DNA from 3 places in the Vibrio sp. NH-7 genome. Region 2 is predicted to be linked to each of the others. Evidence: predicted binding sites of a transcription regulator. Region 2 holds the regulator's gene; each other region holds the start of a gene.
The links. The regulator MetJ, encoded in region 2, represses methionine synthesis genes. The targets are predictions, from matches to a motif close to TTAGACNTNTANANGTCTAA.
Positions count from the first base shown of each region.

Region 1: metN (methionine ABC transporter ATP-binding protein MetN) is a predicted target of MetJ. The motif match lies at 1,788-1,807, and genes of this name have one in related genera.
Region 3: metA (homoserine O-acetyltransferase MetA) is a predicted target of MetJ. The motif match lies at 2,175-2,194, and genes of this name have one in related genera.

Region 1 covers NZ_CM132187.1:2,289,332-2,293,597, forward strand. Annotated here, with positions in the region: gene treR (trehalose operon repressor TreR) at 1-673, opposite strand, end outside; gene ACUALS_RS10610 (MliC family protein) at 726-1,073, opposite strand; gene gmhB (D-glycero-beta-D-manno-heptose 1,7-bisphosphate 7-phosphatase) at 1,116-1,667, opposite strand; gene metN (methionine ABC transporter ATP-binding protein MetN) at 1,914-2,948, shown strand; gene ACUALS_RS10625 (methionine ABC transporter permease) at 2,938-3,615, shown strand; gene ACUALS_RS10630 (MetQ/NlpA family lipoprotein) at 3,647-4,266, shown strand, end outside.
Region 2 covers NZ_CM132187.1:2,851,357-2,855,622, forward strand. Annotated here, with positions in the region: gene rpmE (50S ribosomal protein L31) at 203-421, shown strand; gene ACUALS_RS13265 (malic enzyme-like NAD(P)-binding protein) at 678-1,955, shown strand; gene metJ (met regulon transcriptional regulator MetJ) at 2,084-2,404, opposite strand; gene ACUALS_RS13275 (O-succinylhomoserine (thiol)-lyase) at 2,623-3,789, shown strand; gene ACUALS_RS13280 (bifunctional aspartate kinase/homoserine dehydrogenase II) at 3,789-4,266, shown strand, end outside.
Region 3 covers NZ_CM132187.1:1,424,657-1,428,922, reverse strand. Annotated here, with positions in the region: gene ACUALS_RS06710 (bifunctional diguanylate cyclase/phosphodiesterase) at 1-1,472, opposite strand, end outside; gene ACUALS_RS06705 (DUF3859 domain-containing protein) at 1,600-2,037, opposite strand; gene metA (homoserine O-acetyltransferase MetA) at 2,217-3,158, shown strand; gene pilW (type IV pilus biogenesis/stability protein PilW) at 3,323-4,033, shown strand; gene rlmF (23S rRNA (adenine(1618)-N(6))-methyltransferase RlmF) at 4,247-4,266, opposite strand, start outside.

The sequences.
Region 1 (4,266 bases), 560 kb from region 2:
CAAGTAGGTAGGCACTTTCATGATTCAACTGACCAGTTTGGTAGCAAGCCTCTAGTGCATGAGCGCGACACCAAGTTAAGTAAGCATCCAGACGCAACTTACCCGTTGTTTTGTCACTCGGGTCCACTCCGATAAAGGCAATACGGCTGAGCGATTTTTGCTGAAGATACTCGAGCGCTTTGATGATCACTTGCTCGTTATCGTAATTGATTGAAGAGACTTGATCCGTATCCATGGCAATCACCACGGTACGGTTTTGCCAACTGCCCAGTTTGGTCACATCAAAATCACTAAAGCCAAACACGATAACTCCGTCGACATTACGCTTTTTCAGCACATCAAGGTGGGCATTAGTTTTGTCGCGATCAAACTGGCTTTCCATAATCACCACGTCATACCCCGCGGCATAAAGCGTGTTGAGCATGCTCCCTACCGCTTTGTTCTCTGATGGAGAGTCCAAACGTGAAATGATCACCCCAACGACTTTTTGACTTCCACCGCGCATGGTTTGCGCAGACTTGGAAGGTACGTAACCGGATTCTTGAATCACTTGTTCGACTTTCGCCCGCGTCGCAGGCTTTACTTTCGGATCATTGGTCAATACTCGAGATACGGTCGACTTACCGACGCCCGATAACTTAGCAATATCAAGAATGGTTAGTTTTTTACTCATAGGGGGATAGTTAGCTTCCTAGTCTCATGGTTAACGAATCGCGAAGTCTGTGTTACTCGTCGAACTGACAATTTTTGTATATGGAGCGTGCAAATTCCAATCGTGCATTCGTACCTTTGGTATGCAACACAATAGGGTTAGCGGTTGCGGCAGTACCATCATCCAGTATGTATTTGGTTCCAGAGCCTGACGGGACTTGTATCAAAGGGAACTCTTGCTGATCCACTTTCAGCCAAGCTTTTTCTTGCCCTGGTAGATAACCAACCTCAAATGCCTGACCCGCGTCACATTGGTACTGAATCCAGTCCCCTTGAAAGGTGTTGTCTGATTGTGACGCTGATTGGGAGCAACCTGCTAAGGCTACGCCCATCATCACGATAAATCGTCCTTTTTTCATCATGACCTCCAAACAAACAAGGGCCGCCAAAGCGACCCTTTCATGCTATTTAGTGAGATAAGCTGGCACGTCTTTAATACTGTCTAGCACAACAGAGGCAAGCGCCTCACCTTTGTCAGTGACTGGCTTACCTGTACGAACGAGAATTTTGGTTCCTACGCCAGCAGCATCCGCTGCCATCATATCTTCCGCTTTGTCACCAACCATGACAGAGTTTGCCATGTCAATTTTCAAAAAGTCTCGTGCTGAGATAAACATACCAGGCTTGGGTTTACGGCAATTACACTCTTCTTTGTATTTACCTTGTCCATGTTCAGCATGGTGAGGACAGTAGTAAAAACCATCAAACTCAACGCCATTATCGACAAAGTTCCAGTCCATCCACTGTGTTAAGTCCAGGAAGCGATCTTCACTAAACTTACCACGAGCAATACCAGACTGGTTAGTCACCAAGACAAGCAAGTAGCCCATCTCTTTCAGTTTCTTCGTCGCTTCAAACACGCCTTCGATAAATTCAAAATCATGCTCATCATGTACGTAACCATGGTCGACGTTAATCACGCCATCACGATCTAAAAAGACTGCTGGTTTAGCCAAAATATGCTTCTCTATCCGTTACTTTCTTTGGGGTGAATTACCCAGTTATAGTAAGAATTATTGCACGCTTTATTTCTTTCATCACTATCTAATTACCAAACGATTGAGCAAAATAACCATTTAGACGTCTAGACGTAAAAATATCTATTGACAGAAAACACGCGAGACCATAGCATCGTCTACTAAATGAGATGTAGTTCAAAATTATCTACTGCTCCCAAGGTAATCGGATTAGCGAGTTTCTCGATGATTGAAATTAATCAAGTTAATAAGGTGTTTTATCAGGGCAAAAAGGAAATCAATGCCCTTAAAGACATCAATCTACACATTCCTCAAGGAACGATTTTCGGTGTAATCGGCTCATCTGGAGCAGGGAAAAGTACGCTTATTCGCTGTGTAAACATGCTGGAAGCCCCAACAAGTGGCTCTATCATTGTTGACGGCGTGGACCTCACTAAATTATCAAAGTCTGAACTGAGCAAAACACGCCGCAACATCGGCATGATTTTTCAGCACTTTAATCTGCTTTCTTCTCGCACTGTATTCGATAATGTCGCGCTTCCACTTGAGCTGGCTGGCGCCGAAAAAGAAAAAATCAGCACCAAGGTGACAGAGTTATTGAAACTGGTTGGCCTTGCAGACAAGCATGAAAGCTACCCATCCAATCTAAGTGGCGGCCAGAAACAGCGTGTTGCGATTGCTCGTGCACTGGCATCGGATCCAAAAGTGCTGCTGTGTGACGAAGCCACCAGCGCCCTCGATCCTGCGACCACTCAATCTATTCTTGAGCTACTTAAAGAGATCAATCGCAAGCTGAATATCACAATGCTGCTGATCACTCACGAAATGGACGTAGTGAAAAGCATCTGTCACGAGGTGGCCATTATTGGTGGTGGCGAGCTCGTTGAAAAAGGCACGGTCGGCGAAATCTTTGCCCACCCGAAAACGGAATTGGCCCATGAGTTCATTCGCTCGACGCTGGATCTCTCCATCCCAGAGGATTACCAAGTTCGCTTGCAAGAAACTCGAGTTGAAGGCAGCTACCCACTGGTTCGCTTAGAGTTTACGGGGGCAACAGTAGACGCACCACTGATGACGCAAATTGCACGCAAGTTCAATATAGACGTCAGCATTTTGAGCTCTGATCTTGATTACGCAGGTGGTGTGAAGTTCGGCATGATGGTCGCTGAACTGTTTGGTAATGAGCAGGATGACAATGCTGCTATCGAATTCCTCCGTGAACATAACGTAAAAGTAGAGGTATTGGGTTATGTCCTTTAATACAGTATCAGAATGGCTAAACCTCAATGGCAACTTGCTGATTGGCGCCACTTGGGAAACCCTTTACATGGTCGCGGTTGCCGGAATTGTTGGATTTGCCGTGGGCATTCCACTTGGTGTTATTCTCCATACCACGAAAAAAGGTGGTCTACTCGAAAACACCAAGCTTAATAGCATACTTGGTGCCATCGTGAACATCGGTCGCTCTGTTCCATTCTTGGTATTGATGGTTGCCATAATCCCTGTGACAAAAATTTTAGTCGGCACCTTTATCGGTACTACAGCCGCTATCGTACCGCTTACCATCGGCGCAATTCCATTTGTCGCTCGTTTGATCGAAGGTGCCTTGCTTGAAGTACCAACAGGTCTGGTAGAAGCAGCACAATCGATGGGCGCAACACCGGTACAAATCATTTCTAAGGTATTGCTTCCTGAAGCGCTACCGACCATCGTCAACTCAGTCACCATTACATTGGTTACGCTAGTCAGCTACTCAGCAATGGCCGGTACGGTAGGTGGTGGTGGCCTAGGTGACGTCGCCATCCGTTACGGCTTCCATCGCTATGATGTGGTCATAATGGCAGTAACGGTCGTGATGCTGATTATTTTAGTGCAAATTATTCAATCTATCGGCGATGCCATTGTGCGCCGCGTCGATCACAGATAAAAATTATTCGATTTATTACAAGGAGATAGTCATGAAATTCAATCTTAAAGGTCTTTTGGCAATTGCCGCTGCTGCATCAGCATTAGTGTTATCTGGCTGTGGCGAAAAAGCCGCTGACAACAGCAAAATCAAAGTAGGTGTTATGGCAGGTGCTGAAGCACAAGTTGCTGAAGTTGCTGCAAAAGTAGCAAAAGAGCAATACGGCCTAGACGTTGAGCTTGTTACTTTCACTGACTACGTAACGCCTAACGCTGCATTGGATGACGGTTCAATCGATATCAACGCATTCCAACACAAGCCATACCTAGATCAGCAAGTGGCAGATCGTGGTTACAAACTGACTATCGCAGGTAACACGTTCGTTTACCCAATCGCTGGCTACTCTAAGCAAGTAAAATCTGTGGATGAGATCCAAGAAGGCGCGCGCATCGCTGTTCCAAACGATCCAACTAACCTAGGTCGTTCACTACTACTTCTTGAGCAGCAAGGTCTGATCGAACTTCGTGAAGGTGCAGGTCTACTAGCAACGGTTCGTGACATCACGGCAAACCCGAAAAACATCTCAATCGTTGAGCTAGATGCTGCGCAACTTCCTCGCTCTCTAGACGACGTAGCGCTGTCTATCATCAACACAACTTACGCAAGCTCTAT
Region 2 (4,266 bases):
CAACAAGTGCCTTTGCCATATTCGGCTAAAAAAGTAGCACTTTTCTCTGTAAACGGGTTGATTCAGAGAGATGGATTCATTACTATAGCGCGCCTTAGAGATATGGCTCGCCAATGGCAGCGGTATCCAAGCTATTTTTTAACTACGTGTGGTGTCCGGCTAAGATTCGGATAGCGACACGGCCTATATTAGAGGTTCTCCCATGAAAGCTGGTATCCACCCAGAGTACAAAGCTGTTAAAGCAACATGTTCTTGTGGCAACTCTTTTGAGTTCAACTCAACTCTAGCTAAAGAGTCAATCCACCTAGACGTATGTGACAAATGTCACCCATTCTACACTGGTAAGCAACGTATCGTTGATACAGGCGGCCGTGTTGATCGCTTCAACAAGCGTTTCGGTGCTCTATCAAGCAAGAAGTAATCACTTCTTAGCCGAATCTAAAAAGGACGCCCTGGCGTCCTTTTTTGTTTTCCACGTTCAGAAAAGTCTCTATTAACGCAGTGTATTGCTTCATCAATATTGAGAATTCCTAGCGACATCTCTATTCATCTGGTCTAATCTCCAGTGAATTGACACCTTTTGGCGTTACAGGTCGCATTCTGACCTTTGCAGCTTGACTTAGTTACTCTAGAATGGATTCCCCCTTTCCAAACATTAATAACGAGTACCTACACCTATGTCATCTGACAATCACCAAGAACTATCCCCTGAAGAACAATTCCGTCAACAGGCGTTGGATTACCATGCTTACCCAACAGCCGGTAAGATCTCTGTTGAACTTACCAAACCTGCGGAGACCGCAACTGACCTCGCGTTAGCATACAGCCCAGGTGTAGCGGAGCCCGTTCGTGAGATCGCGCAAAACCCAGACAATGTTTACAAATATACGTCTAAAGGCAACATGGTTGCGGTTATTTCAAACGGTACTGCGATTCTTGGTCTAGGTAACTTAGGTCCGCTGGCCTCAAAACCAGTCATGGAAGGTAAATCACTGCTATTTAAACGCTTCGCTGGTTTGGACTCGATTGATATTGAAGTCAAACACCGCACTATTGAAGAGTTCGTTGACACTGTCGCTAACATTGCTGACACCTTTGGTGGTATTAACCTAGAAGACATCAAAGCACCGGATTGCTTCGAAATTGAAAAGCAACTGATTGAACGTTGTGATGTTCCTGTTTTCCACGACGACCAACACGGTACTGCAATTGTTACTGCGGCGGGCATGCTTAACGCGATCGAGCTACAAGGTAAAAAGCTAGAAGAGGCGACGATCGTTTGTTTGGGCGCAGGTGCTGCCGCTGTAGCTTGTATGGAGCTACTGATCAAATGTGGCGCGATGCGTGAAAAGATTTATATGCTTGACCGTAAGGGGGTCATTCATACTCGTCGTGACGACCTAAATGAGTACAAGCAGCTATTCGCCAACAATACAGATAAACGCACGCTTGAAGATGTGATCGAAGGCGCGGACCTGTTCTTAGGTGTATCTGGTCCTAACCTACTTCCGGCGGAGGCTCTAAAGCTGATGGCCGACAAACCTGTTGTGTTTGCTTGTTCTAACCCTGATCCAGAGATCAAGCCGGAACTGGCACATGAAGTGCGTGATGACCTCATCATGGGTACGGGCCGCTCTGACTATCCAAACCAAGTGAACAACGTTCTTTGCTTCCCATTCATCTTCCGTGGTGCATTGGATGTTCGCGCAAGTGAAATCAATGATGAAATGAAACTTGCAGCGGTTGATGCGATTCGTCAACTGGCAAAAGAAGAAGTGCCGGCAGAAGTCCTTAAAGCTGCGGGCGTAGACCACTTAGAGTTTGGACCAAGCTACATCATTCCAAAACCAATGGATGCTCGCCTACTACCTCGCGTTGCTAAAGCTGTGGCACAAGCGGCCGTTGACTCTGGCGTTGCACGTATCGATATGCCTGAAGGCTACATGGAAGCGTAATCGTCACGCCTCTGAAAACCAAAAGCCGCTAACCTAAAGTCAGCGGCTTTTTAGTATCTGAAACAAATCGACGACAGCAAATTAAGAGGTGCGTTTGTTACCAATTATGGACTAACCAAGGCGTGTTTTTATTCTTCGTCAAACGCTTCGTACTCGATCCCCATTTCTTCCATCAGTTTTTTCACTTCTGCAGGGATATCATCTGGGCGATCTTTTCGTAAATCTTCATCCGTTGGTAGTGGCTGACCGGTATAGGCATGCAAAAATGCTTCACACAATAGCTCACTGTTTGTTGCATGGCGTAGGTTATTAATCTGACGACGAGTACGCTCATCCGTTAATACCTTCAATACTTTCAATGGAATAGAAACCGTGATCTTCTTTACTTGTTCGCTTTTCTTTCCATGCTCAGCGTATGGGCTTATGTATTCGCCATTCCAGTCTGCCATTGCGCACCTTAATTCATTTTTATGTTTAGTTGAGTAAAGCGCAATTTTAGCGGTATTTATAGCCACAAGCAAAGACATATAGACGTCTAGAAGTGTTGACGTCTCTAAAAATGAGAAGTAAAGTGGTGAGATATGGAGATGGAATAACATATATCTAACATCCATCAGGTATATCGTATTCCCTACAAGTTGTCACCACTGTTCGAAAGGAAACACTTATGAGCGCCCATAAGCCAGCCACCATTGCCGTACGTACTGGTATTGAATCAGATACTCAACACCACGCTGTTGTTCCCCCTATTTACCTCTCGACAAACTATGGCTTTCCAGCCTTTGGTGAAGTTCCTCAGTATGACTATACCCGCTCCGGCAACCCGAACCGAGGTTTGCTTGAAACTGCATTGTTTGAGTTAGAGTCAGGCAAAGGCGCGGTAGTGACAAATTGTGGCACCTCTGCGCTCAACTTATGGGTGTCTGCATTTTTGGGCCCAGATGACCTCATCATCGCGCCTCATGACTGCTACGGTGGCACATACCGTTTATTCAACACGCGCTCACTGAAAGGTGACTTCAAAGTGCAGTTTGTTGATCAATCGGACGAGCAAGCACTCGATGCCGCCATTGCGCTAAAACCGAAACTCATCCTGATTGAAACCCCTTCCAACCCTTTAGTGCGCGTGGTCGATATCGCAAAAGTATGCGCCAAAGCAAAACAGGTTGGTGCGCTCGTCGGTGTCGACAATACCTTTTTAACACCAGTGTTCCAAAAGCCTCTCGAATTAGGCGCAGACTTCGTTATTCACTCAACCACCAAGTACATTAATGGCCACTCAGATGTCATTGGTGGCGTGGTCGTTACTAAAACCGAGCAACATGCAGAGGAGCTTGCTTGGTGGGGCAACTGTATCGGCGCGACAGGTACTCCATTTGACAGTTATATGACCCTACGTGGCATACGCACCTTAGGGGCTCGCATGAAGGTGCATGAAGAAAGTTCGGCGCAAATCCTTGAGTACCTCAAAAACCAAGACCTTGTTGGAGCCATTTATCATCCGAGTCTTCCGGATCATCCAGGACACGAAATAGCGAAACGACAGCAGTCTGGCTTTGGCTCTATGCTCAGCTTTGAGTTTGCAGGAAGCTTTGAGCAGCTCAAACACTTCGTTGGCCAGCTCGAACTCTTCTCACTAGCCGAGTCTTTGGGTGGCGTAGAGAGTTTGATCTGCCACCCAGCTTCGATGACACACAGAGCGATGGGTGAAGAGGCGCTTGCAGAAGCGGGAGTCACTCATCAGTTGCTCCGCTTGTCAGTCGGTTTAGAAGATGCCGGTGACCTAATTGCAGACTTAGACCGCGCCTTTAATCAAACCAAGGAGGCATGCTAATGACTGCTTCTCGTCAGCTGCATAAATTTGGCGGCAGTAGCCTCGCCGATCCCGAATGTTACCGCCGCGTAGTCACCATCTTAAAAGAGTACTCCAACAGCGAAGACCTGATTGTCGTCTCTGCAGCAGGAAAAACCACCAACCGACTGATCGAGTTCCTTGAATCCCTCAACAAAGATGGTCGACTAGCGCATGAAGTGCTGCAAAGCCTCCGCCAGTTCCAAACTTCCTTGATTGAAGAGTTGATCACATCGGAAGAACAAGACGCCTTGTTGGCAATACTTCATGATGAGTTTTCAACATTAGGCGATTTGACCGCACCACTCACTGACGCGGAGAAAGCGGCGGTACTTGGCCACGGTGAAGTATGGTCATCACGTCTCCTAGCGGCGCTCCTTAACCAAAGCGACCTAAACGCCGTTGCACAAGATGCTCGCGCCTTCTTACGAGCAGAGATAGGGACTCAACCAGAAGTCG
Region 3 (4,266 bases), 1.4 Mb from region 2:
TTCCGGTTCCACAGCCCTGAGAGGTTATCCCTTTCTACTAAATCTTCGATGAGTTTCGCTTGTTGCTTGTTCTCGCGAACATCCCTTATTGAGAGCATCACTGCATCGCTACCTTGGTACTGAATCGAGCGCACTTCGATATGACAATCAATTTTGTCGCCATTTTTAGTGAGCATTTGCGCCTCAAACTGAGTCTGCCCCTGATGGTACATGCGATACATGCGGTCGATCTGACATTCAGGTTGATCGCTGTCTGGGCACAACAAATCCAGCGGTTGGTGGACGACTTCTTCATGTTGATAGTCAAGCAGCAGCAATGCGGTCTGATTGATGTCGACAATCTCCCGCTCTCTCACCAAAACCATAGCAATGGTTTGGCTTTGATACAGGGCATCAAATTTTTGTTGGGTATCGTGAAGCAGCTCTTGAGCACTGGACGTATTACTCGCTAGGGTTTTGACCAATTTAATCAAGCGATCGAGTTCATCCTTGTTTGGCTGGTTTAACCCTTCCAGTTGATAGGATGAAAACAGCTCATCAATGTCTTTCTCGAGATCGGAAAAGCGAACGGCAACTCGGCGCCGAAACATCAAAAACGTTGCCAATGAGATAACCACAGCAACAATCGCGACAGCCACAAACAAATAGCTAAAAAGCACACTGCCCTTTAAATAGTGAACGCGCTCAACCACCGTCGTGAGGTGTGCGACAGGTTCGCCTGACATCCCCGCGAGATCGACAGTCTGAATTAAGGTTCGCCGCGTTTTCTCGATCTCTGGAACCAATGAACCTTGATGGGAGTCAGAAACGTACTCAATCTTATTATCAGCAATCAAGATCGAATTGTAGTTGCCGGGAAAACGTGCCGTTAAGTTCTGGCCCCAGATAAGCCAGCCAGAGGATGCAGATGTGCCATCACTGTTTCTTACTGGGGACAGAGTGATGATCCATACTTGGTCATCAACGCTGAGCAAGCCACTAAAACTTTCTCGAAATGAATCCAGTACCTTGTTCATCTTGGAAATGTGCTCCAAGACTGCAGACTCAGACATGATTTTGGCTGGTAAGGTGACGGGTTCGCTGTCCCCGTCACGACGCTCGATAGAATCGATAACTTGCCCTTGCAGATCAGTAAAAATCATCAGATCTAAACTCAGCGCGTCAAGGGACTCTTGGACAAGGTTTCTTTCCCGATAGTCACTTAAGCTCGCACCTAACAGCAATTCATGCGTCTCGTCCCAGTATGCCCAATCATAAGAGCGGACCTCTAGCTCTTGAACCATGGTCGTGATTAAGCTTTGCGCCTGTGCACTGGCACGATTAGATTCCATGGTTTCTAAGCTGTCTAAGCTGAGCAAAAAAAAGTATCGGGTAATGTAGAGACAGCTGAGGGTGATGCCAAGAAGACCAAAGATAAAGTAGAGGGCGGTTTTGGTTTCCAGCTTAAGGTTAAACAAGCGAAGTCGATTCATATGATTTTGTTATAATTTTACAAGTCATTATCAATATTATAGAAATAACCGCCCGCTCGACTTGATATGCGTCTAATTTAATTAATAGAGATGTGAAACAGATTCACTAAATGCCGAAATTCAGCGTTTAAAAACCTCGCTTGCGCCAAAATTCGCCTTCGTCTTTTGCAAACACCTCAAACGTTTTACTTGCAATGACTTCACCTTTTAAGCGAATACTCATCGCCCACTTACCGATATTAGAGTCATAGCCATCAATTGGGTCTAACAGCTGGATGGTATCACCAAGGTAAAAGTCCCAATCATTACTGCCAATGTGAAGCTCCCCAGTAAAGGGCTCCAAAACCTGCCCCTTTTTTCCTTTTACCCCCGGGTGGTCAATACAGTATTCAATCACTGACCCCTTGGCTTTTTTGATATTGACGATGAAACCAAACTCTGTCTCCTCTTGCGCGGGTACCTTGGTCGTAAACTCTTGTATTTTCGGAAGGTGTTTGGATTTTGAGTCCCAATCTTGATAGATGCCGTACGACGTGATTTCTACGATGGGTGAACGCTTTGCCATGATTGACTCCGGTTATGGTGACAGTTCTTCTGAATATCAGATGTCGCTTTTTGCTGTTGAAACGAGTGTCCAAGCGGCAAGTGTATTAGAAATTGGCACACATTTGCTATCGACATCTCATTCTGATTGCGCTAAGTTTGGATGTATAGACGTCCATAATCATGCTTAGGGAGTAAGCTGTGCCAATTAAGATCCCCGATCAATTACCTGCATCTGACGTACTGCGACAGGAAAACATTTTCATTATGCCAGAGTCTCGCGCTTCGACTCAGGAAATCCGTCCGCTAAAGGTTCTGATCCTCAATCTTATGCCGAAGAAAATCGAGACGGAAACCCAGTTCTTACGTCTACTGTCGAACAGTCCGCTTCAAGTAGACATTGAGCTGCTGCGTATTGACAACCGCCCAAGCAAAAACACCCCGACTGAACACCTCGATAACTTCTATCGCCAGTTTGAAATGGTCAAAGAGCGCAATTTCGACGGACTCATTATCACAGGTGCACCTCTTGGCTTGGTTCAGTTTGAAGACGTGATCTATTGGGACCATTTGAAGACCATCATGCAATGGGCTAAAGAGCATGTCACTTCAACCTTATATGTCTGTTGGGCGGCGCAAGCAGGTCTCAAATTGTTATATGATCTGCCCAAACGAACACGCAAAGAGAAGCTCTCTGGGGTTTATCACCATCAAATTCACCATCCTTACCACCCAATTTTGAGAGGGTTTGATGACAGTTTCTTAGCACCTCATTCTCGCTACGCAGATTTCTCCGCAGAGTATTTAGAGGAACATACCGATCTCGATATTCTTGCTACATCCGATGTCGCAGGTGTTTACCTGGCCGCCACCAAAGATAAGCGAAACGTGTTTGTAACTGGTCACCCTGAATACGATTCCCTCACTTTACATCACGAGTACATTCGCGACCTTGGTGAAGGCATGGAGCCCGCAATTCCAGTTAACTACTACCCGAACAACAATCCAGACAATAAACCTATCGCCAGTTGGCGAAGCCACGGGCATCTGCTGTTTGCCAACTGGTTAAACTACTGCGTTTACCAACAAACGCCGTACGATCTTGACCACTTTAGCGAAGCTAACTTTACCAAAGATGACTAAGACAAGATGGAAGGGTTCGTTTGAACCCTTTCTTCCTTTCATCGGCATATATGCAACTTAGACAATCAATAGTGCCGTGTCTGTCGCATAGTGAATCTGAGCCCATCAAACTCTTTCGCGCTTTACGTTATACATGCTGTTAAACCCTTAAAAAGACACAGCTTATGCGTTCACTTTCTTTCATTCTTAGCTTAATGCTCGTTGGTTGCGTCACCGTTGACGCCACCAATCAGTCTGACCCCTCCTTCAACCCAACCGAACGTGCTGAAGCCCGTATCGCACTGGGTATTGGTTATCTTGAACAAGGAAACATGGTAAAAGCGCGCGAAAATCTAGAGAAAGCACTCGATCACTCGCCCAATTACTATCGCGCCCAACTTTCAATGGCACACTATTTTGAAAAAGTAGGCGAGACTCAATCTGCCGAACGAATGTACAAAACGGCGCTCAAGCAGCATCCAAGAAATGGCAACGTGTTGAATAACTTTGGTACCTTTCTTTGTAAACAAGGTGACTACAGCAGCGCTGACAAATACTTTAATGCAGCCATCGATCAACCTTATTACTATTTGATTTCAGGTAGTTACGAAAACGCCGCGATGTGCGCCTTAAAAGCAGGAAACAACGAACAAGCCAAATACTACTTTACTCGCACACTCGATCATGACCCATATCGCGCGAGCTCAATTTTGCACCTTGCTAAGCTAGAGATTGAAGATGGGGAATATACTCAGGCTCGCATCCGATTGATGAAGTTCCACCAATCTTATGGACTGCAAAAGCCGTCGCTCAAATTACTGATCAATCTTGAAGAGCAGGCAGGAAACCCCTCATTGCAACAGCAATATCAGGCCAAATTGGATAAAATGGGTTAACGGGGTTTACGCTTAGTATGATGCGTTTGGCGCCGTTTTCTAACTCGACTCGCGCGTTGTATTTTTTGATATTCGTTGTAAAGAATGTAGATAAAGCCAATCAGACCGAGCAGAAACAGCATTGCAAAAAGCCATAAAAAACTGGTGCAGATCCACGCGGGCTCACAGGGCATATAAATTTCAAATTCCATATGCCCTCCTCACGTTAACTGATTATTGAAACCAAGCTTTGC